DNA from 2 places in the Bradyrhizobium sp. 62B genome. Region 1 is predicted to be linked to the other one. Evidence: predicted binding sites of a transcription regulator. Region 1 holds the regulator's gene; the other holds the start of a gene.
The links. Region 1 encodes LexA, which represses DNA repair genes until DNA is damaged. Its sites were predicted from a motif close to TGTTCNNNNTGTGTTCNG; they were not measured.
Positions count from the first base shown of each region.

Region 2: the regulator LexA is predicted to act here: its motif matches at 4,086-4,103, upstream of ML401_RS05760 (ribonuclease T2).

Region 1 covers NZ_CP092841.2:3,391,032-3,402,163, reverse strand. Annotated here, with positions in the region: gene ML401_RS15900 (SDR family oxidoreductase) at 1-354, shown strand, start outside; gene ML401_RS15895 (S41 family peptidase) at 430-1,767, opposite strand; gene ML401_RS15890 (alpha-hydroxy acid oxidase) at 2,129-3,262, shown strand; gene ML401_RS15885 (HAD-IA family hydrolase) at 3,272-3,901, shown strand; gene ML401_RS15880 (hypothetical protein) at 4,072-4,278, shown strand; gene glp (gephyrin-like molybdotransferase Glp) at 4,480-5,691, shown strand; gene lexA (transcriptional repressor LexA) at 5,867-6,568, shown strand; gene ML401_RS15865 (hypothetical protein) at 7,101-7,535, shown strand; gene ML401_RS15860 (ComEC/Rec2 family competence protein) at 7,543-9,822, opposite strand; gene ML401_RS15855 (DUF2171 domain-containing protein) at 9,920-10,153, opposite strand; gene ML401_RS15850 (nuclear transport factor 2 family protein) at 10,240-10,626, opposite strand; gene ML401_RS15845 (glutamine--tRNA ligase/YqeY domain fusion protein) at 10,637-11,132, opposite strand, start outside.
Region 2 covers NZ_CP092841.2:1,211,192-1,222,323, reverse strand. Annotated here, with positions in the region: gene ML401_RS05790 (response regulator) at 1-628, shown strand, start outside; gene ML401_RS05785 (ATP-binding protein) at 648-2,036, shown strand; gene ML401_RS05780 (hypothetical protein) at 2,088-2,498, shown strand; gene ML401_RS05775 (DUF3617 family protein) at 2,506-3,036, opposite strand; gene ML401_RS05770 (hypothetical protein) at 3,082-3,381, opposite strand; gene ML401_RS05765 (hypothetical protein) at 3,567-4,028, shown strand; gene ML401_RS05760 (ribonuclease T2) at 4,149-4,853, shown strand; gene ML401_RS05755 (23S rRNA (adenine(2030)-N(6))-methyltransferase RlmJ) at 4,976-5,836, shown strand; gene ML401_RS05750 (cold-shock protein) at 6,118-6,333, shown strand; gene ML401_RS05745 (outer membrane protein) at 6,459-7,082, opposite strand; gene uvrC (excinuclease ABC subunit UvrC) at 7,334-9,376, shown strand; gene pgsA (CDP-diacylglycerol--glycerol-3-phosphate 3-phosphatidyltransferase) at 9,473-10,090, shown strand; gene moaD (molybdopterin converting factor subunit 1) at 10,087-10,338, shown strand; gene ML401_RS05725 (molybdenum cofactor biosynthesis protein MoaE) at 10,342-10,824, shown strand; gene prmB (50S ribosomal protein L3 N(5)-glutamine methyltransferase) at 10,824-11,132, shown strand, end outside.

The sequences.
Region 1 (11,132 bases):
ATCGCGACCAGCTCGAACCTCGCCTTCGTGCCGCGTGCCGATTTCCCGACCTACTGCGCCAGCAAGGCGTTCCTGCACTCCTGGCTGCAGTCGCTGCGGCACCAGCTCCGCAGGATTCCCGTCGAGGTGCTGGAGCTCGCGCCGCCTTATGTGCAGACCGAGCTGACCGGGGCGCAGCAGGCCAGCGACGCCCGCGCCATGCCGCTGGCCGCTTACATCGCGGAGGTCATGCAATTGCTGGAGCTCCGGCTTCACCCGCGCGACGAGGTGCTGGTGGAGCGTGACCGCGCCCGCCGCTGGGCCGAGCGCGACGGCCGCTACGAGGCGACCTTTGCAGCCATGAATCCAAGCTGAGGCGACGTTCCAGACGAATTCGCCCGGAAGCGGCTATCCGCTTCCGGGCGATCCGTAGACCGGGAGTCGCAGAATTTAGTTCGGCACCGCGCCTTTCGAGGCAGGCTTGGCCGCAACCGCGTTCGCGGTGACGCCGTGCAGGAAGTCGTAAGCCGCATGCAAGGCCTTGTCGTCTTCCTCCTTGGGCGGGACGTAGGACTGTGACCCCGTCTGCTCGCCACCCTCGCCCGCCGACAGATGCCCGCGCATCTGGGACTCCGCCATGGTGTCCATGCGGCCCTTCAGCTCCGGCGGCACGTCCTGCAGGATCTCGATGTCGGGAGCGATGCCCTGGGCCTGGATCGAGCGGCCCGACGGCGTGTAGTAGCGCGCCGTGGTCAGCGCCAGTGCGCCATTGCCGGCGCCGAGCGGAATGATCGTCTGCACCGACCCCTTGCCGAACGAGCGCGTGCCGATGATCGTCGCGCGCTTGTGGTCGTGCAGCGCGCCGGCGACGATCTCCGAGGCCGAGGCCGAGCCGCCATTGACGAGCACCACCAGCGGCTTGCCCTTGGTGAGATCGCCGCCACGCGCGGTGAAGCGCTGGGTCTCCTCCGGGTTGCGGCCGCGGGTCGAAACGACCTCGCCGCGCTGCAGGAAGGCGCTCGACACCGACACGGCCTGGTCGAGCAGACCGCCCGGATTGTTGCGCAGGTCCACCACGTAGCCGACGAGCTTCTCCTGCGCGACGTCCTTGGTGATCGAGGCGATCGCCTTCTTCAGGCCGTCGGTGGTCTGCTCGTTGAACGAGGTGATGCGGACATAGCCGATGTCGCCGTTCTCGACATGGAAGCGCACCGGGCGCACATGAATGATCTCGCGCTTGATCGCGACGTCGAGCGGAGCGTCGGCGCCCTTGCGCACGATGGTGAGCTTGGTCTGGGTATCGACCGGGCCCTTCATCTTGTTGACCGCCTGCTCGAGCGTCATGCCCTGCACGGCCTCGCCGTCGATCTTGCTGATGAGGTCGCCGGACATCAGGCCGGCCTTCGAGGCGGGGGTATCGTCGATCGGCGAGACGACCTTGACGAGGCCGTCCTCCATCGTGACCTCGATGCCGAGGCCGCCGAACTCGCCGGAGGTGGTCTCCTGCATCTCGGTCCAGGCCTTCGCGTTCATGTAGCGCGAATGCGGATCGAGCGAGGTCACCATGCCGGTGATCGCGCCTTCAACCAGCTTGGCATTGTCCGGCTTCTCGACATAGCTAGCCTTCACGCGCTCGAACACTTCGCCGAACAGGTTGAGCTGGGAATAGGCATCATTCGCGTTCGCTGCCGCCCGCGCCGCCCATACGCCGCCGTGCGGGCTGGCTACCAGAAGGGTGAGACACGCTCCGGTGAGCGTGCCCAGAGGGAACAGCAGGGATTTCCGCATGGATGGGCTGGCCTTTTCGCTGGGCGGTTCGCTTTAAGCTTGTCTCTCGAGACTTGTCTTTCAACACTCGTCCTTCAAGACTTGTCTTTCGGGACTTGGAAGGCGCCATGCAATTGGCGATCCAGTCTGCTTCTCACAATACCATTCTGGTTTCTTCAAGGCCGGGATGCCGCGCCGACGGGTGCACCGCAGAAATCGCTTCGCCCGGACCTAAACTTTTGGCAACGTTGCAGGACTGGCCAGCCCGCAAGGGGAATCATCGGCCGGTCCACGCCCTGCTGCTATGCGATTTTAGGATAGTTTTGGAGGCCTGGACGGGTTAGGCGATGACATAAGGCTTCAAATTCTCGGGAGGATAACAATGAACGAAGCACCCCGCATCCGGCCGGAACGGAACGTCGAGCTCGGCGCCAGCAACGAGCCGTTCCAGAATCTGCACGAATTCATCCGGAAAGCGCGGGCCAACCTCAACCAGAACGCCTGGGATTACATCGTCGGCGCCGCCGAGACCGAAACCACGATGCGCCGCAACCGCATGGCGCTGGACGAGATCGCCTTCCGCCCGCGCGTGCTGCGCGACGTCCGCAAGGTCGACGGCGCGGTTCAGCAATTTGGCCGCAAGATGCGCCTTCCGGTGGTGCTGGCGCCCGTCGGCGCGCTCGAAATCTTCGATCCGGACGGTGCGGCGAGCGTCGCGCGCGGTGCCGGCACCTTCGGTGCGGCGCACATGCTGAGCTCGGTGTCCGAGCCGGGCCTGGAGAAGACCGCCGAGATGGCGCCCGATGCGCTCCGGCTCTACCAGCTCTATGTCCGCGGCGACGATTCCTTCGTCGCGGATGTCGTCAGCCGAAGCGAGAAGAACGGCTATGCCGCCTTCTGCCTGACCGTCGACACCGCCCATTACAGCCGTCGCGAACGTGACATCGCCAAGCGCTACGTTCGCGAGAGTCGCCTGCGCGCCACCGGCGGCGATTTCCAGAAGGGCCTGGAGTGGCGGACCGTGAAGATGATCAAAGACAAGTTCAAGATCCCGCTGATCCTGAAGGGCATCGCCACCGCCGAGGACGCGCTGATCGCGGTCGATCACGGCGTCGAATGGATCTACGTCTCCAACCACGGCGGCCGCCAGCTCGACCATGGCCGCGGTGCCATGCATGTGCTGCCCGAAATCGTCGAGGCCGTGAAGGGCCGCGCCAAGATCATGGTCGACGGCGGCATCTGTCGCGGCACCGACATCGTCAAGGCGATCGCGGCAGGGGCAGATCTCGTCGGCATCGGCCGGCTGCAATGCTGGGCGCTGGCGGCGGCCGGCGAAGCCGGCATCACGCGGATGCTGGAGCTGCTCGAGGACGAGGTGCTGCGCTGCCTCGGCCTGCTCGGCGCCACGTCGTTTGCCGAGGTCGACAAATCCTGCCTGCATCCGGCGACCGCCACCAACGCGCCGAGTGTGTTCAGCGCGTTTCCGCTGTTCGACCACGAACCTTATCGGTACTGAGTAAGAGGATTGCAGGTGACATCGCTCTCTCCCGGCAGCGCGGATGCGCTTCTGTTCGATCTCGGGCGCGTGGTGCTCGACATCGACTTCTCCAAGGCGATCGCTTGCTGGGCGGGACATGCCGGCTGCCAGCCCGAAAGCATCGTCGCGCGCTATGTGCGCGACGAGGCCTACCGGCTGCACGAGATGGGCAAGATCAGCGACGAGGATTATTTCGCCTCGCTACGCGCTTCGCTGGGGATCGGCATTTCGGATGCCCAGTTCCTGGAGGGCTGGAACGCGATCTTCGCCGGCGAGATGCCTGATATCGCCGAGTTGTTGCCGCGGGCGGCGAAAGAGATGCCGCTCTACGCCTTCTCCAACACCAACCGGCCGCATGTCGATTATTTCTCGAAGGAATATGCCGAGCTGCTCGGTCATTTCCGCGAGCTGTACCTGTCATCGAGCATCGGCCTGCGCAAACCGGATGCGGAGGCTTTCGACCATGTCGTCGCCGCGATCGGCGTGCCCGCCGAGCGCATCGTGTTCTTCGACGACCTCGCTGAGAACATCGAAGGCGCGCGGGCCCGCGGCCTGACGGCCGTGCATGTGACCTCGCCGCGCGACGTCGGGAAGGCCTTGAAAGCATTGGGCATCTGACGCCAGCCGCGGGTGCCACCCGGCCTCCCGGCAGCGACATCTTCCGGAACTAAATCTGCTGAAATTTTGGAACCTGATCACTTTGTGCATTTTTATACAGAGTTCCGGGAACGGAATACCGCCCTTCGGACTCTTGAGTCCGTTGGGACTTCTACATCGGACTGATCGACGTGCTGGGCAAAACCTATCTCACTAAGCAAGCCTCTCTCCTGCTTGAATTCGCAAGAAACACCTCGGATTCTGACCTTTCCGCCAAGCTGATCAGCAAGGCCGCCGACCTGAAATCGCAGGCCGATCCGCTCCCCGACAAGGATCAAGGGCCCAAAGCGCCCGACGTCGCATTTGAGATCAGTCCGGACGATCCGGCGGCACGGTGACCGTATCGGTGTTGGCGCTCGTGATTCTCGTCCTTCACGGCGCGCTGTCTCGGCTTCCAGATCATGCCCTGACGAACTTGCACTCCTCCACCACGGAGATCACGCAGGATAGATCATCCCGCGCGCTGCTTTGCCTCGCGCCTGCGGTCGGCTAGAACTCTCGCCGCCCCATTGAACGATGTGCGAGCAGGAGTTTTGCCCGTGGCCCTGATGCCGGTTTCCGACGCCCTTGCCGCGGTGCTGGCAGGTGCAGAGCCGCTGCCTGAACAGATGGTTGCACTCGACGAGGCCTATCACCGCGTGCTGGCACATGATGTCGCGGCGCGGCGCACGCAGCCGCCGCAAGCCATGTCGGCGATGGACGGCTATGCGGTGCGCGCGGCCGACGCAGCAGCGATCGATTCCCGGCTGACGGTGATTGGCGAGGTCGCCGCCGGCCGTCCTTTCGCGAGAGCGGTCGGCGCCGGCGAAGCCGTGCGGATCTTCACCGGCGGCGTCGTTCCCGACGGTGCGGACGCGGTCGTGATCCAGGAGGACACCGTCGCGGACGGCAACAGCGTCACGATCAAGGAAGCCGCGATCACCGGACGGCACATCCGCCCGGCCGGCGTCGACTTCCGTGAGGGTGACGTCCTCCTCCGCAAGGGCACGCGTCTGACCGAGCGCGATCTCGCGCTCGCTGCCGGAATGAATTACCCGCAGCTCGCCGTCTGCCGCCGTCCCAAGGTCGCGATCCTCGCCACCGGTGACGAACTGGTGATGCCGGGCTCAGCGCCCGGGCACGGCCAGATCGTCTATTCCAACGGCTATGCCCTGCACGCGCTCGCCCGCAGCGAGGGCGCCGACACCGTCGACCTCGGCGTCGCCGCCGACACGCTGGAGGCCACCACATCAGGCATCCGCCGCGCTCGCGAGAGCGGTGCCGATATCCTAATCACGACCGGCGGCGCGTCGGTCGGCGACCACGACCTGGTCCAGCAGGCACTCAGGGGCGAAGGCATCGCGATGGCGTTCTGGAAGATCGCCATGCGGCCGGGCAAGCCAATGATGCACGGGCGGCTCGGCGCCATGCGCGTGATCGGCCTGCCCGGCAATCCCGTGTCGTCCTATGTGTGCGCCTTCCTGTTCATGGTGCCGCTGATTCGCGCCTTGTCAGGCCGCTCGGTGATTCATCATCGTCGCGAACGTGCCGTGCTCGCCTGCGATCTCGGTGCCAACGACCAGCGCGAGGATTACTTGCGCGCGCGCCTCGAGCTGCGCGACGACGGCACGCTGGTCGCGCTTCCCGTCAGCCATCAGGATTCCTCTCTGCTTGCGAATCTTGCTGCGGCACAGGTACTTCTCGTGCGCCCACCCTTCGCGCCGAAGGCCGAGGCCGGAAGCCCCTGCGAGGTGCTGCGGCTCCCCGTCTGAGTGCACGGCCACACGCATTCCGCGAACCGCGCTTCGTTCACGGTAAATTAAGCAGTTGCGGAACATGTATCGAACATATAGTGTCCGTTCATGATTTGTTTCGAGGATGTAGCGGCTTATCGCTGAACTCATCGTCTCGGAATCGAACGACATCAACCGGGGGACTTTGGTCGAGATGTTAACGCGCAAACAATACGAGCTTCTGCGGTTCATCAGCGAGCGTTTGAAGGAAAGCGGCGTGCCGCCCTCCTTCGACGAGATGAAGGATGCGCTCGACCTGCGCTCGAAGTCGGGCATCCACCGCCTGATCACCGCGCTCGAGGAGCGCGGCTTCATCCGCCGGCTGCCCAACCGCGCCCGCGCCATCGAAGTGATCAAGCTGCCGGAGCTCCAGGCTGCCGCCGGCGCCCGGCGCGGCTTCACGCCGAGCGTCATCGAGGGCAATCTCGGCAAGATCCGCGCGAGCTCCAGCCCGCCCGTGGACGAGGGCGAGCGGCCCGTTGCGGTGCCCGTGATGGGCCGGATCGCGGCCGGCACGCCAATCGAGGCATTGCAGACCCGCAGTCACACCATCAGCGTGCCGCCCGACATGCTCGGCTCGGGCGAGCATTACGCTCTCGAGGTGCGCGGTGATTCCATGGTCGAGGCCGGTATCCTCGACGGCGACATGGCGCTGATCCAGCGCAACGAGAGCGCCGACACCGGCGACATCGTGGTGGCGCTGATCGACGACGAGGAGGCTACGCTCAAGCGCTTCCGCCGCCGCGGCGCGTCGATCGCGCTCGAGCCTGCCAATGCCGCCTATGAGGTGCGTATCCTGCCGCCGAACCGGGTGAAGATTCAGGGCAAGCTGATTGGGCTTTACCGGAAGTACTGAGTCCGGAAGAACTCAGTCCGAAAGTAGTTTTGGCGCCTGCGTGCGCCTTCGGTCGGCGTCGCCGATCTGAGATTGGAGCGGATGAATGTCCGCTCCGGCTGGATGATCATTCTGGTTCTGCACAGATTATCTGGCCCCTCCTCCACGGCCATCTTCGGCGGACCGCAGCGACATCGCGTCTGGGCGTTTCGGGTTCGGAAGACCAGATCGTTTGGGTGCAGCGGTCGCGGCATCGGGGCACGGGGCCGTTGCTGCGCCATCGGATTGCCATGTCCGCAACACCCAATTGCGCAGCGCCGCGATCGCGCCGGCAATGCGAAGTGTCGCTTTTGCAGTCGCTGACAGGCGCCGGCGTAATGCACCTCAGCCAGCTTTGTTCCTGGCGAATTCGGGAAAGTTAAAGTGATCGCGGGGTGCGGATCCCAGCCGCAGATTTGCCTACAACCAAGCACAGCGTTGGTGTTTAAACTCTGACAGAGGCCTGTGCCTCCAAGAGAGGCGCGGGTCGCTATCTTCACATGAGGAGCACCCGATGTGTGACTATAGCCTGCATGCCGTCGCGACGCGCCCCGCAGAAGTCGGCGAGACGATCGTCACGACAACCTTCCGCGGCACCTCGACGCGCGGCTTCGCATCCGAAGCCGACCTCTCCGTTGCGGTCTGCCTGCTGCCGGGAACGGAGCTCGCCTTCGCAGACAACGTCCGTTACGACAACCGCTGGATCTGGACGCGCACCGTCAACTCCCGCGTCGGCAAGTTCGGCAAGATCGATCCGCACATTCCCGATCGCCATCACGACGCGATCGAATTCCCTGATGGCAAATACGTGCTGGTGACTCAGCTCGTCGAAGGCCAGCGCGCAACCGTGCTGCAATTGCCCGTGACCCAACCGGTCGGCGAGCGCGAGCACAAGCCTGAGATCATCGCCGATAGCCGTTCGCCCGTCACACCGCTGCCGCTGGGCTGACAGAGGCTCAGTCCTCCGCCTGAAGATCGGCCTCCGACGGGGTCGCATCCTTGGCGCGCGGAGCCGCCGCCCTCGGCATGAGGGCTCCTTCGAAATCTCCCTCGCCGGCGGCCGCCGGCGACCAGGGACGGCTCGTGCCCCTCGCCCTCACCGCCTGAACTGCAAATCCGTCGCCACGCCGTGTCAACGCCAGCGCGCCCTGGCGAACGAGCCGCTGCCGATCCACCATCATCGCCGCGCAATCGGGCGGTGCGGGCCGTGACGTCACGACCAGTGCGGCACGGCTGCAATCGTCCGCGAGCGCATCGATGCGCGAGGCCAACGCAACCAGGCGCCCGTCGGCAAGCGGCGTGGCGCAGCCGGCCTCGTCGCACGACACCCCCTCGGCCAGCGCGCTGCTGCCGGCATCGCGCGGATCGGCGTCGGCCGCCAGCCACTCCTTCAGCATGAAATTGTCCTTGCCCGTCCTGATCAGGTGCAGGCGCCCGTCCCCGCCCCGCACCGCGACGCTGGCGCCGTCCCCGGCGATCAGGATATCGGGCTGCCGCACCGACAGGCCCCACGCGATGGACGTCAGCAGCACCACGGCACCGCACCAGCGCAAGGGCGTGCGCAACAGGCCCATCACGATGATGCCGAGGCTCGCGGCGATCAGCGGCGCGATCCCAAACGCCGGGATGCGGCCGACCGCGCCCGGCAAGGCCGCGACCCAGCGCGAGACCGCGACCATCCAGTCGATGCCGAGGCCCATCAGCCACCAGAAGACGCCATCGAGCCCGAAAGGCGCGGCCAGCAATCCCAACAGCCCCGCCGGCATCACCAGTGCCGAGACCACCGGCATCGCACCGAGATTGGCGAGCACGCCATAGGGCGTGACACGATGGAAGTGGAAGGCGGCATAGGGCGTGGTCGCAAGCCCCGCGATCAGCGAGGCCAGGAACAGCATCGCGATCTCGCGGCCGCCCCACAGCGCGACGCGCGCGGTGGCCGAATGATCGGGCGAGGCCAGCAGGTTCGGCATGCCGATCTGCACCAGCGCCACCAGCCCGAGCGTTGCCGCAAACGACATCTGGAAGCTCGGATGCACCAGCGCCTCCGGCGCGACCGCAAGCACGATCAGCGCCGCCACCGCCAGCGTGCGGAAGGTGATGGCGCGGCGATCGACCATCACCGCGATCAGCACCACCGCCGTCATGAAGAACGACCGTTGGGTTGCGACCTCGGCGCCCGAGAGCAGCAGATAGAACGCAGCCGCGACGAATGCTGCAGCCGCCGACCATTTCTTGATGGCGAAGCCGGCCGCCAGGCCCGGGATCAACGCCAGCAGCGCGCGCACCGCGAAGAAGACGACGCCGGCGACCACCGCCATGTGATAGCCGGAGATCGAGAGAACGTGTCCTAGCCCGGAGATGAACATCGCATCGTTGACAGGGGCGGAAATCGCATCGCGCCGCCCGGTGAGCAGTGCAGTTGCGATCGCGCGGTTGTCGCCCTCGAGCGTTGCGCGGATGCGGGCGTCGATCGCATCGCGCAGGCCCTGCATGAAGGCGGCATAGCGCAGCCGCAGGCCGCCCGCATCAGGCGGGATTGCAGCCGTAATTGCGCCCATCACGAAGCCGGAGGCGCCGATGCCCTGGAAGAACATGTCGCGTGAAAAGTCGTAGCTGCCGGGGCGGACCGGCGTGAGCGGCGGCATCAGCCGCGCCTTCAATTGAACGAAGCTGCCGACCTCGGGCGCGGTGCCCTTGCGCACGGAGAGGCGGACGCGGTCGAGCTTGACGTCGCTGCGCTGCGCCTCCATCGCGGTGACACGCAGCACGAAGCGATCGGTGCGCTCGCGGATGTCGCGCGTCTCGACGAAGCCCGACAGCGACACCGAATAGAGTGGTTTTGCGAGTACGGTGTGGGCAATGCGCGCGGTCTTCCAGGTCGCCACGGCAAAGCCCGCCGCGACCGCTGCGATCATGATCGCCGGCGCGAACAGCCGGCTCCGCCGCAACAGGGCCGCGCCGAGCAGCAGCGCGATCGCCGTCGCGGCGACAATCCACAGCACCGGCTCATGATCGGCGGAAAAATAGAGCGCGATGCCGCCGCCGAAGGCGACCGGCACCCACGGCAGCAAGCGCCCGGGGCCGGCCTCGGCCCGAGCCCATCCGCGGATTGTTTCGACGATCGCGGGCCAGATGCCAAAGCCCGCCGGAACGAAGCCGCCGGCGGGCGCAGCGCGGCCGACCGGCCACGTCCCGACAATACCTTGGGACCGTACTGGCCGGCCCGGCTCCGCCATCTTCCCTGCACCCTACGCGACGCGATTGCCGCCAAGGCTACCGGAACGTGCGGTCGGGCGAATAGCGGTACAAATCAGGAACGCGAGAGGGCGTCCCCTACTTTTCCTCTTCCATGGTCACGGCCACCGATGCCTTGGCCGACAGCCGCACCTTGTTGCCTTCGACATCGGCAACGAGGCCCTTGTCGATGAAATGATGATGGCCCTTGTGGCTGCCCTCACCGCTGTCCTTCTTGGTCAGCTTGATGCGGTTGCCTTCGACCTTGTCGACCGTGCCGATGTGAACGCCGTCGGCGCCGATGACTTCCATATGCTCTGCGATGTTCTGCATGGTGAGTTCCTTGTTGAACCCACCCAACGCACAGAAACGACGTTCGTTCTGGCCCTCGGGAATGACGATGCCGTGTACGATGGCCGTCAGATCAGCGGCGCCTGCGACGAGGCGTGGTGATTGACGATCTTCCAGTCGCCGTCCTCGCGGATGATGACCCAGCTCATCTTGACGACGAGATCATCCCGCTCGCCGGCGAGGTCGAACGAGATTGTCGCGGCCATGTTGATCAGATCGGGGCCGGCTTGCGCTGCGTTCACATCGGAGAACACGGCACTTGGCCTCCGCCAGCGCGGCAGGCCGTTGAAATAGTCGGCGACGCCGGCCCTGCCCCGATAGAGTTTCGGGTTGGAGCCGAAGAAGAACGCGTTCTTCGAATACAGCGACGAGAGCGCGGCCGCATCGAGGCTGGCGAAGCCGGCGCACCATTTCGCGATGATGGCGGAAACGATGGCGTCGGCTTCACTGCTCATGCCTCAATCCTCATCCTTTCGCGACTTCCTTCGCGAACGTGTCGCGCAGGCCGATGGTGCGCGAGAATACCGGCTTTCCGGGCGTCGAGTCCTTGTCGCGGACGAAATAGCCCTGGCGCTCGAACTGCATCGGCTCGGTCGCATTGCTCTCTGCCACCGATGCCTCGATCCGCGCGTCGGGCAGGATCTCCAGCGAGTTCGGATTGAGATCGGCCGCGAAGTTCGAAGCGTCGGGGCTCGGATTGGCGAACAGCTGGTTGTAGATGCGGATTTCAGCCGGCACCGACGTTGCCGCGGGCAGCCAGTGCATCGTCGCCTTGACCTTGCGGCCGTCGGGCGCGTTGCCGCCCTTGGTCGCGGGGTCGTAGGTGCAGCGCAGCTCCACCACCTCGCCCTTGTCGTTCTTGATCACGCCGGTGCACTTGACGAAATAGGCGTAGCGCAGCCGCACCTCGTTGCCCGGCGACAGGCGGAAGAACTTCTTCGGCGGGTTCTCCATGAAGTCG
Region 2 (11,132 bases), 2.2 Mb from region 1:
GCTCTCGCGCTTCCTTGCCGGCGAGGGCTACCGCGTCACCACGGCCGCCAGCGCCGGCGATGCACGGTCGAAATTGCTGGGTCTGCATTTCGACTTGCTGATCCTCGACGTCATGATGCCCGGCGAGACCGGCTTCGATCTCGCGCGCTTCATCCGGACCTCCTCCTCGGTGCCGATCGTGATGCTGACGGCGCGCCATGAAGCGGAGGCCCGCATCGAGGGCCTGCAGATCGGCGCCGACGACTATGTGGCAAAACCGTTCGAGCCGCGCGAGCTTGCGCTGCGCATCAACAACATCCTCAAGCGCGCCGCGCCGCCGCCGCAGGCCACGACGATCGAGAAGATCGCCTTTGGTCCCTACATCTACCATCTCGATCGCGGCGAGCTGCGCCAGGGCGAGGAGGTCATCCACCTCACCGACCGCGAGCGCGAGATGCTGCGCATTCTCTCGGAGACGCCGGGCGAGACCGTGCCGCGCAGCGCGCTGACCGGCAATGGCAGCGTCAACGAGCGCGCCGTCGACGTGCAGATCAACCGCCTCAGGCGCAAGATCGAGACCGACCCCGCCAATCCGCTGTTCCTCCAGGCGGTACGCGGCATCGGCTACCGCCTGGTGGCCTCGCCATAAATCAAGTGAAGCGCGCCAGATGAGCACGATCGACACCGGCCTGACGCTTCTGAAGAGCGCCGCCGGCCGCGTTTCGGCGGCCAATGGCTGGATGGGCAACGCGTTCAAGGGCTGGATGCCGACCGGCCTCTACGCCCGCGCGCTCCTCATCATGATCGTGCCGATGGTGGTGCTGCAATCGGTCGTCGCCTTCGTGTTCATGGAGCGGCACTGGAACACGGTGACGCGCCGGTTGTCGGCCGCGGTGGTGCAGGACATCGCCGCACTGATCGACGTCTACAAGGGCTACCCCCAGGACAAGGACCGGACCGAGATCCGCCGCATCGCGCAGCAGCGGCTCGGCCTCGTGGTCGACTTCCTGCCCGCCGGCGACATGCCGCCGCCGGGACCGAAGCCGTTCTTCTCGCTGCTCGACCAGACGCTGTCGGTGCAGCTCGGCCGCCAGATCGGCCGCTCGTTCTGGATCGACACGGTCGGCCGCTCCAATTTGGTCGAGATCCGCATCCAGCTCGACGATGCCGTGATGCGCGTGTTCGCGCAGCGCAGCGCTGCCTATGCCTCAAACTCGGAGATCTTCCTGTTCTGGATGGTCGGCACCTCCTCGATCCTGCTGATCGTCGCGGTGCTGTTCCTGCGCAACCAGATCAAGCCGATCCTGCGGCTTGCCGACGCTGCCGAAAGTTTCGGCAAGGGCCGCGAGGCGCCGAACTTCCGCCCGCGCGGCGCGCGCGAGGTGCGGCGCGCCTCCGTCGCCTTCCTCGAGATGAAATCGCGCATCGAGCGCACGATGGAGCAGCGCACCGCGATGCTCGCCGGCGTCAGCCACGATCTGCGCACCATCCTGACCCGCTTCAAGCTCGAGCTGGCGCTGATCGGCGACAGCCCCGAGCTCGAGGGCATGCGCAAGGACGTCGACGAGATGTCGATGATGCTGGAGGATTACCTCGCCTTTGCGCGCGGCGATTCCGGTGAGCAATCGCAGCCGACCGACATGGCGCAGGCGCTCGAGGAGCTGCGCGGCGATGCCGAGCGCCATGGCCATGCCGCGACCGTCGCCTTCCATGGCCTGCCGGTCGTCACCGTGAAGCCGGCCTCGTTCAAGCGCTGCCTCGCCAACCTCGTCACCAACGCGGCACGCTACGGCAAGAGCATCGCCATCACCGGCCAGCGCGATCACCGTTATTTGACCGTGACGGTCGACGACGACGGACCCGGCATTCCCACGCATTTGCGCGAAGAAGTGTTCAAGCCGTTCCTGCGGCTGGACAATGCCCGCAACCAGGACGAAGGCGGCACCGGCCTCGGCCTTGCCATCGCCCGCGACATCGCCCGCTCCCACGGTGGCGACATCACGCTCGGCGACAGCCCGATGGGCGGCTTGAGGGCGAGCGTGCGGATTCCGGTGTAGCGAAAGGCAGCGCAACTACGAGCGCGCCAATCCTGCGGAGTTAGAAAAACTATGAGTAGCAAGGACGGATTCGTAGCCAGATTCGTCTCACCATTCGATGAGAGCACGGTCATCATCGAGGATGATGGCAGGGTCGCTTATGCCTACATGCTCGGCAAGGACGAGAAGATTTGTAGCGACGTGTGGCTCTATAATCGTTGCCCAACCCCGGTGGAACCCGAGTGGCACGACCCCGCGAACCTACCGTTCGCCAATCCTGCGTCGTTCGTCAGCCAAGGCTCACGCTTCTCGTTTCCCGGCTCGGCTCACGATTTCAACGTCGCGTGGGATGAAGCTCGCGGACTTCTCGTCGCAAAAGTCCTTTTACGCGATGACCACTTCGCGAGCCTGGAAGTTGGAGCCAAGCCGGGCTGGTCGGCTCTGGCGGCCAAGGACGGTCCGTTGGCGCTGGTATTGAGATAGCCGTCGCCTACTTCGGCAGCAGCGCCTTCAGCTTGTCCATGTCGCGCACGTTCATCTTGAAGCCGCCGGGCATCACGATGTCGCCGGGCTTCTGCTCCGGCTTGCAGGCGCCGAGCCATTTCGCCTCGAGAGTCATCGAGGTGTCGCGGCCCGCGGCACCGGCGCCGCCGCCCTGCGCGTGCGAGGTGGTCTTCACCGTATAGGCCGAATTGAAATCGCCCGTGATCTCGGCATGCGAGGTCGTGCTGATGCCTGCAATGCTGCACTCGGAATCGCTGACATAGCCGGTGGCGGTCTTCTTGATCTCCTGCTTGGCGCAGACCTGCTTGGCCATCGGCGAGACGTTGTTGTTCATCTCCTTGTCGACGGTCTCGTCGGTGCAGTGCTGCATGGTCATCTCAGGCACCGGCCCGCCGGTGCGGACCATCTTCAATTCCCAGAGACCGGCCTTGCGCACCGGCAGATCGTCGGCGCTGGCAATCCCCGCCGACACCACGAGACAAAGCGTCGAGCCGAGCAAAGCGAGTTTGCGCGTCATGCGAGAAGCTCCCGGCTTATTGGATTGCGGCGTTACGACAACGCCTCAGTAGAGCGTGCGGATCGGCTGCTCGGCGGCGCCATAGGGCACCCAGCGGCAGGAGAACGAGATGTAGCCGCCCTCATAGGCCTGCACGCTGAGGAATTTGACCACCTTGCGGTAGCGCGCGCAGTGATCGACCGCGACCTGACGTGCATCGACCTGGGTGGCCATCGAATAGGCGATGATCCCGCCGGTGTCATTGCCCTTGAACGGCGGCACGATGTCGGCGCGCGCCGACTGGCTCGCCGTCATACCCGAGACAACCAGGCTGGCGAGAAGACCCGCGGCCGCAATGATTCGCATTCCCGTCACTCCAATTGGCTGGCCCCCAGTTTACGGTGCCGGGATGGAAGTGGAAAGAACCGAAGCCCTGCCGACCACGATGTTGTGGTCAACTCCTGGCGAAGTGTTGCCGCGCTGCACTTGACCTCCCCCGGCCTTCACGGCACCGTCCGACCTTCGCAAGACCTTAGCTGTCCGGATTGACCATGCGCGCCCCCTCCCTGAAATCGCTCCGCTTTGCCGCTCTGCTCGGCCTCATGTTCGGGGCGGTGACGCTCGGCGAGGCCAGGGCCGCCAATCCGCTGGAGCTGAATTTCTGGCTGAGCGGACCCCGCTATGACGGCAACGTCGCCAATTGCGACTGGGCTCTGCCGAGGATCCAGCGCGAGTTCGCGGAGAAGGAATATACCTTCTGGAATTCTTCGCTGAAGATCACCGGCTTCTCCGCCGTGCACGAGACCGCGTACCGGCCCTGGCAGTCCGACAACATTCCGCGCCGCTATTGCAGCGGAGAGGCCATGCTCACCGACGGCAAGGTGCGCAAGGTGCACTTCTCGATCATCGAGGACGGCGGGTTCGCCAGCTACGGCAACGGCGTCGAATGGTGCGTGGTCGGGGTCGATCGCAACTGGGCCTATAATCCGGCCTGCCGCGCCGCCAGGCCTTGAGCTCGAGGCGCCCTGATTCGGGCGCTGTCAGCCGCCAAATGGCGGCCGCCTGAATTTTGTTCTTGAAATGTTCTTTTCGCCTGCTAGGCTTCCTGCACAGTCTAGTTGAGGGGCGTTGCCATGTTTCATTCCAGATTGCATTCGTTCTCCCGCCTCGTGATCTCGCTGGCCCTTTCCCTGATCCTCGCGGCTAGCCTCGCCTCGTTCGCCGGCGACGCAAAGGCCCAGGACAAACGGCAGAACGCGCCCGGCGAGTTCGATTTCTATGTGCTGTCGCTGTCATGGTCGCCCTCGTTCTGCGAGGAGGCGGCCGAGCGTGGCGGCCGCTCCCAGATCCAGTGCGGCGGACGGCCCTATGCCTTCGTGGTGCATGGGCTGTGGCCGCAATATGAGAACGGCTTCCCGGAATATTGCCAGCGGCCCGCGCCGCGGCTGAACCGCAACATCGTCTCCTCGATGCTCGACCTGATGCCGGCGCCGGGGCTGATCTTCAACGAATGGGACAAGCACGGCACCTGCTCGGGCCTCGAGGGCCGCAGCTATTTCGAGACGATCCGCAAAGCGCGCGCCGCGATCAAGATTCCGGCCGAATATCTCGATCTGTCGCAGGCCAAGTCCGTGGCGCCGGCTGAGGTCGAGGAGGCCTTCATCAAGGCCAATCCTGGCCTGAGCAATGCCGCCGTCTCGGTCACCTGTAACCGCACTCGGCTCTCCGAGGTGCGCATCTGCCTCAGCAAGGACCTGCAATTCCGTACCTGCGAGGAAACCGACCGCCGCGCCTGCCGCCGCGATCAGGTGACGATGCCGCCGATCAGGGGTGGTTGAGGCCGAGGCTCGCGCAAGAAACCGGCCCCGGCTCGGCGGCGCAGCGTTACACGCTGCACCGCGTCCAGGACACGTGATTGTGCCTCTTTGCTCGAGCCGTCACGTGGCGTAGTCCTACCCCCATGAATTACCGCCACGCCTTCCACGCCGGCAGCTTCTCCGATGTCATCAAGCACATCGTGCTGGCGCGCATCGTCACCTATCTGCAGGATAAGCCGGGGGCGTTCCGCGTCATCGACACTCATGCCGGGGCCGGCCTCTACGATCTCGACAGCGACGAGGCGCGCCGCAGCGGCGAATGGCTGACCGGCATCGCGCGGCTGATGCAGGCCCGGCTGTCGAACGAGAGCGCGGCGCTGGCCAAGCCCTATCTCGACATCGTCCGCGCTTTCAACCCGAAGGGCGAGCTCAAAACCTATCCGGGCTCGCCGTTGATCGCGCGCGGTCTGCTGAGGCCGCAGGACCGGCTGGTCGCCTGCGAGCTCGAGCCGAAGGCGCGCAAGGCACTGATCGACGCGCTGCGCCGCGACGAACAGGCCCGCGTGGTCGATCTCGACGGCTGGGTGGCTCTGCCGGCCTTCGTGCCGCCAAAGGAGCGGCGCGGCCTCGTGCTGATCGATCCGCCCTTCGAAGCCAAGGACGAGTTCGAGCGGCTGGGCGAAGCCTTCGCCGCCGCCTTCGTGAAATGGCCGACCGGCATCTATCTCATCTGGTATCCGGCCAAGAGCCGGCGTGCCACCGACGCGCTGGCCCAAACGGTCGCCCGGCTCGCAGCCGCAGCAAAACCACCGGGAAAATGCCTGCGCCTCGAATTCAGCGTCGCGCCCCAGCTCGATGGCGGAGCGCTCGCCTCCACCGGGCTGCTGATCGTCAATCCGCCCTACACGCTGCAGGGCGAGCTGAAGACCATCCTGCCCGAGTTGGAAATACCGCTCGGCCAGGGCGGTGCTGCCAGATTCCGATTGGAGGTCCCCAAGCCTTAATCCCCAAGCCTTAAGGAGAGACCGTAACACTCCGGCATTCTTGGGAAAAATATGCAGGAGCGGTAGTCAATCTGCAGAGAACCGTATTATGCTGTTTCCGTGACTGGCTTTACGTTCCGCTTCCGCGAATGGTTGCGGCGGAGTGAAGGCCTAAGAAAGATCCGGCCGGACCGCTTACGGTCCGCCCAAGGATGGCCAGCTCTCCCGGGCTTCGTATTGCCCGGTCATGTCGCGACGTGAGTCTGCGTCGCGGCGGAGGAGCAATGAGGGGGAGTTTCCCGATGGCCATGACGGGAACGGTTAAGTTTTTCAACGGCGAACGCGGCTACGGTTTCATCAAGCCTGACGACGGCGGCCGCGACGTCTTCGTGCATATTACTGCTGTGGAGCGGGCCGGACTGAAGGACCTTGCGGAAGGACAGCGCATTACTTTCGAAGTCGAGCCGGACAAGAAGGGGAAGGGACCGAAGGCGGTCAACCTGGTCATTCTCTCCTAGCGGGCCTGACGCAAAATACTTCGCGAAAATACTTCGCGAAAATACTTGGCGTAAAAATACTTGGCGAAAAAAATCCCGGCCGCGAGCGGCCGGGAGTTGTTGTCCGGTATTTTCTTCTTCAGCTATCAGAAGCGATAATTCACGCCTGCGCGAACAACGCTGGCGCTATAGCCGTTTGACACGCCCGTAATTGCGAACTGACTGGTCGACAGGTCGATATAGAGATATTCGAGCTTGGCGCTCCAGTTCGGAGCAAGGCCGACTTCTGCGCCGGCACCGATGGTCCAGCCCGCGGTGGTGTGCGATTCCGACCAGCCGAAGGTCTGCGCGCGCAGCTCGCCGAAGGCGAGACCGGCGGTGCCGTAGAACAGCACGTTGTTGAAGGCATAGCCCGCGCGGCCGCGCAGGGTGCCAAACCACGGATTGGAGAATTTCCACGGGGCGAAGGTATCGTCGGCACCGGCCGCCTGGATATCGCCCTCGACGCCGAACACGAACGGGCCGTTCTGGAAATTGTAGCCGGCCTGCACGCCGCCGACGAAGCCCGACGGCTTTGAGGGATTGTTGTCGACCGAGCCCCATTCGTAGCCGATGTTGCCGCCGAGATAGGGACCTGCCCAGCTATACGCATTGAGCGGCTGGTTGACGGTATAGGGCGCACGCTGGCCGTAATTGAAATCCGCGGCCTCTGCCGAAGCTGTCCAGCCGGCTGCGACCAACGCGGCCGCGCCCAAAATGAGCCCCCTCATCACTTAACTCCAACGCAACTGCCGTCGCCGGTGCGGCGCCCGCGCACCCCGCGCGAGGCAAACCGCATGGTTACGGAACCACCATCTTTTCGCGTAAGATTTATCGAGAGTTTTAAGTTAAAGGGCTGTTAAGCTGGGTTACCGCGCGCTTAACACCCTTAAGGAAGCGTTACCGGGAACCGCGCCGCCGTCCTGTGCGTGCCGCACGGCCGGAACTTCAAATCGGCACCCCCAGCGCCTAAATTCGCCCCATGGTTCACGATTCCCCCGACAATCCGGACGACCGCGCGCGCAAACCGCCCCCGACTGCCGCGAGCGACACGCCGCCCGACCTCGATCCCGCGACGACCGGCGGTGACGACGAGGACGAGGCGCGGCTGCCCGACATCCTCGAAGAGAGCGGCGCGGTCGGCGAGGAGCCGCTGGCGACCGGTCACGAGGCGATCGAGCGCGCGGTCCGCCTCGCCCCGACCTCGCCCGGGGTCTATCGCATGCTCAGCGCCAATGCCGACGTGCTCTATGTCGGCAAGGCCAAGAACGTCAAAAAGCGCCTGTCGAACTATGCGCGCCAGAGCGCGCCGCAGCCGGCGCGCATCCTGCGCATGATCGCCGCCACCGTGACGGTGGAGATCGTCTCGACCAACACCGAGACCGAAGCGCTGCTGCTGGAAGCCAACCTGATCAAGCAGCTGCGTCCGCGCTTCAACGTGCAGCTGCGCGACGACAAGTCGTTCCCCTATATCCTGATCACCGGCGACCATTGGGCGCCGCAGATCCTGAAACATCGCGGCGCGCAGAGCCGGCCCGGCCGCTATTTCGGCCCGTTCGCCTCCGCCGGCGCGGTCAACCGCACCATCACGGCCTTGCAGCGCGCGTTCCTGATCCGCTCCTGCACCGATTCCTTCTTCGAGAGCCGCACCCGGCCCTGCCTGCTCTACCAGATCCGCCGCTGCGCTGGTCCCTGCACCCGCGAGATCGATTTCGGCGGCTATACGACGCTGGTGCGCGAGGCGAGCGACTTCCTGTCCGGCAAGAGCCATGCGGTGAAGCAGGAGCTTGCCGGCGAGATGGAGAAGGCGTCCGGTGAGCTCGAGTTCGAGCGCGCCGCGCTGTACCGCGACCGCCTCGCCGCGCTGTCGGCGATCCAGTCGCAGCAGGGCATCAATCCGCGCACGGTCGAGGAAGCCGACGTGTTCGCCATCCACCAGGAAGGCGGATTCTCCTGCGTCGAAGTGTTCTTCTTCCGCACCGGCCAGAACTGGGGCAACCGCGCCTATTTCCCGCGCGCGGAGAAGTCGTTCACCCCCGAAGAGGTGCTCGGCTCCTTCCTCGCCCAGTTCTACGACGACAAGCCGCCGCCGAGAAACATCCTGCTCTCGCACGAGATCGAGGAGAGCGAGCTGCTCGCCAACGCGCTGGCGATCAAGGCCGGCCACAAGGTCGAGGTCGCCGCACCCAAGCGCGGCGAGAAGAAGGAGCTGGTCGCTCACGCCCTGACCAATGCGCGCGAGGCGCTCGGCCGCAAGCTCGCCGACACCGCCACGCAAAGCCGCCTGCTCGACGCCATGGCCGCGACGCTGAGCCTGCCACATTCGCCCAAGCGCATCGAGGTGTACGACAACAGCCACATCCAGGGCACCAACGCGGTCGGCGCCATGATCGTCGCTGGCCCCGATGGTTTCGTGAAGAACCAGTACCGCAAGTTCAACATCAAGTCGGAAGGCATCACGCCCGGCGACGACTTCGCCATGATGCGCGAGGTCCTCGAGCGGCGCTTCAAGCGCCTGATCAATCCGCCCGAGGACGCCGGCACCAAGGCCAAGGACGACGATTTCCCGCAATGGCCTGACCTCGTGATCATCGACGGCGGCCGTGGCCAGCTCAACGCCGTCCGCGAGATCTTCGCCAATCTCGGCCTGACCCAGGTGTCGCTGATGTCGGTCGCCAAGGGGCCGGACCGGGATGCGGGCCGCGAGACCCTGTTCATGCCGGAGCGCGAAGCCATCAAGCTGGAGCCGCGCGACCCCGTTCTGTATTTCATCCAGCGCCTGCGCGACGAGGCCCACCGCTTCGTCATCGGCTCGCACCGCAAGCTGCGCAAGAAGGACATCCGCGAGGCCGGTTTGCAGGAGATTCCGGGCATCGGCCCGTCACGCAAACGAGCCTTGCTGCATCATTTCGGCACCCTGAAGGAGATCGAACGCGCCTCGATCGCCGATCTCGGCAAGGTTCCGGGGGTCAGCGCCGAGAGCGCTCGCAGAATTTTCGACTATTTCCATCCCCAGCCGGGATGAACTAAAGGGGCTGCGGTCATATGGTCGTCGCACCCCGCACCCCATCTGGGGAGCGGAACGGTTGACCTTCAGGCTTGAGCGGTATTGGTAGGACGAATGAACATCGCCACGACACGAGGGACCACCAGCCGCGCGATGTCCCTCCCGAACATCCTGACTTATGGCCGGATCGCCGCGATCCCGGTCGTGGTCGGATGCATCTATGCGCAGTCGATCCTGGATCAGCCGCTGTGGCTGCGCTGGGTCGCGGTCGCCATCTTCATCGCCGCCGCGGTGACCGATTACCTTGACGGCTATTATGCGCGAATCTGGAATCAGCAATCGGCCTTCGGCCGGATGCTCGATCCGATCGCCGACAAGCTCCTGGTCGCCTCGTGCCTCTTGATGCTGGCGGCCGACGGCATCATCCACGGCTGGTCGCTGTGGGCCGCCATCGTGATCCTGTGCCGCGAGATCCTGGTCTCGGGCCTGCGCGAATATCTCGCCGCGCTCCGCGTCAGCGTGCCCGTGACCAAGCTTGCGAAGTGGAAGACCACGGTCCAGCTGGTCGCGATCGGGTTCCTCCTTGCCGGCCCCGCCGGCGACGAGGTGGTGCCCGTCGTCTCGATGCTTGGCCTCGCGCTGCTCTGGGCCTCGGCGATCGTGACCATCTACACCGGCTACGATTATTTCCGCGCCGGCATCCATCACCTCATCAAGGAGGACGAGGGATGAAGGTGAAGTATTTCGCCTGGGTGCGCGAGCGCGTCGGCAAGGCGGAGGAGACCATCGAGCCGCCGGCGACCGTGCGCACCGTCGAGGAGCTGATCGCCTGGCTGTCCGGCCAGAGCGAGGCCTATGCCTACGCGTTCGAGAAGCCGAAGGTGATCCGCACCGCGATTGATCACACCCACGTCAAATCGGATGCCGCGATCGCGGGCGCCCGCGAGATCGCGTTCTTCCCGCCGATGACCGGCGGCTAGACCATGACGTCCCCTGTCGCCAGCTGCCCCGTCACTATCCGTATTCAGGAAGACGATTTCGACATTGCGCGCGAGATCGCGATCCTGACCAAGAGCCGCACCGATATCGGTGCGGTCGTGAGCTTCTCCGGCATCTGCCGCGCCGACGACGACAGCGCCAGGGTCGCGGCGCTGACGCTCGAACATTACCCGGGGATGGCCGAAGAAGAGATCAGGCGCCACGCCGACGAGGCCACATCGCGCTGGCCGCTCAACGGCGTCACCGTGATCCACCGCGTCGGCCGCTTCATGCCGGGCCAGAACATCGTGCTGGTGCTGACCGCCTCGCAGCATCGCCAGGCCGCGTTCCAGGCGGCCGAGTTCCTGATGGACTACCTCAAGACCAGCGCACCGTTCTGGAAGAAGGAAGAGAGCGCCTCCGGCACCGGCTGGGTCGAGGCCCAGGCCCGTGACGACGAGGCCGCCGCACGCTGGACCAAATCCTGATGGCAAGAGCTGCAAAAAAGACCGCGCGCGGCCGCGCTACGCCGAAGCTCGCGAAAGTGGGACCCGGCGAGCTTGTCACGCTGTTCGATTTCGTCCGCTATGCCGTGAGCCGCTTTGTCGAGGCCGAACTCGCCTTTGCCCACGGCACGACCGACCCGGTGGCCGAAGCCGCGTTCCTGGTCGGCGAAGCGCTGCATCTCGATCCCGAGCAGTTCGAAGCCTTTGCCCACGCCCGCGTCACGGCTGCCGAGGGCAAGACCGTCCTCGATCTGATCCACCAGCGGATCACCACGCGCAAACCGGCCGCC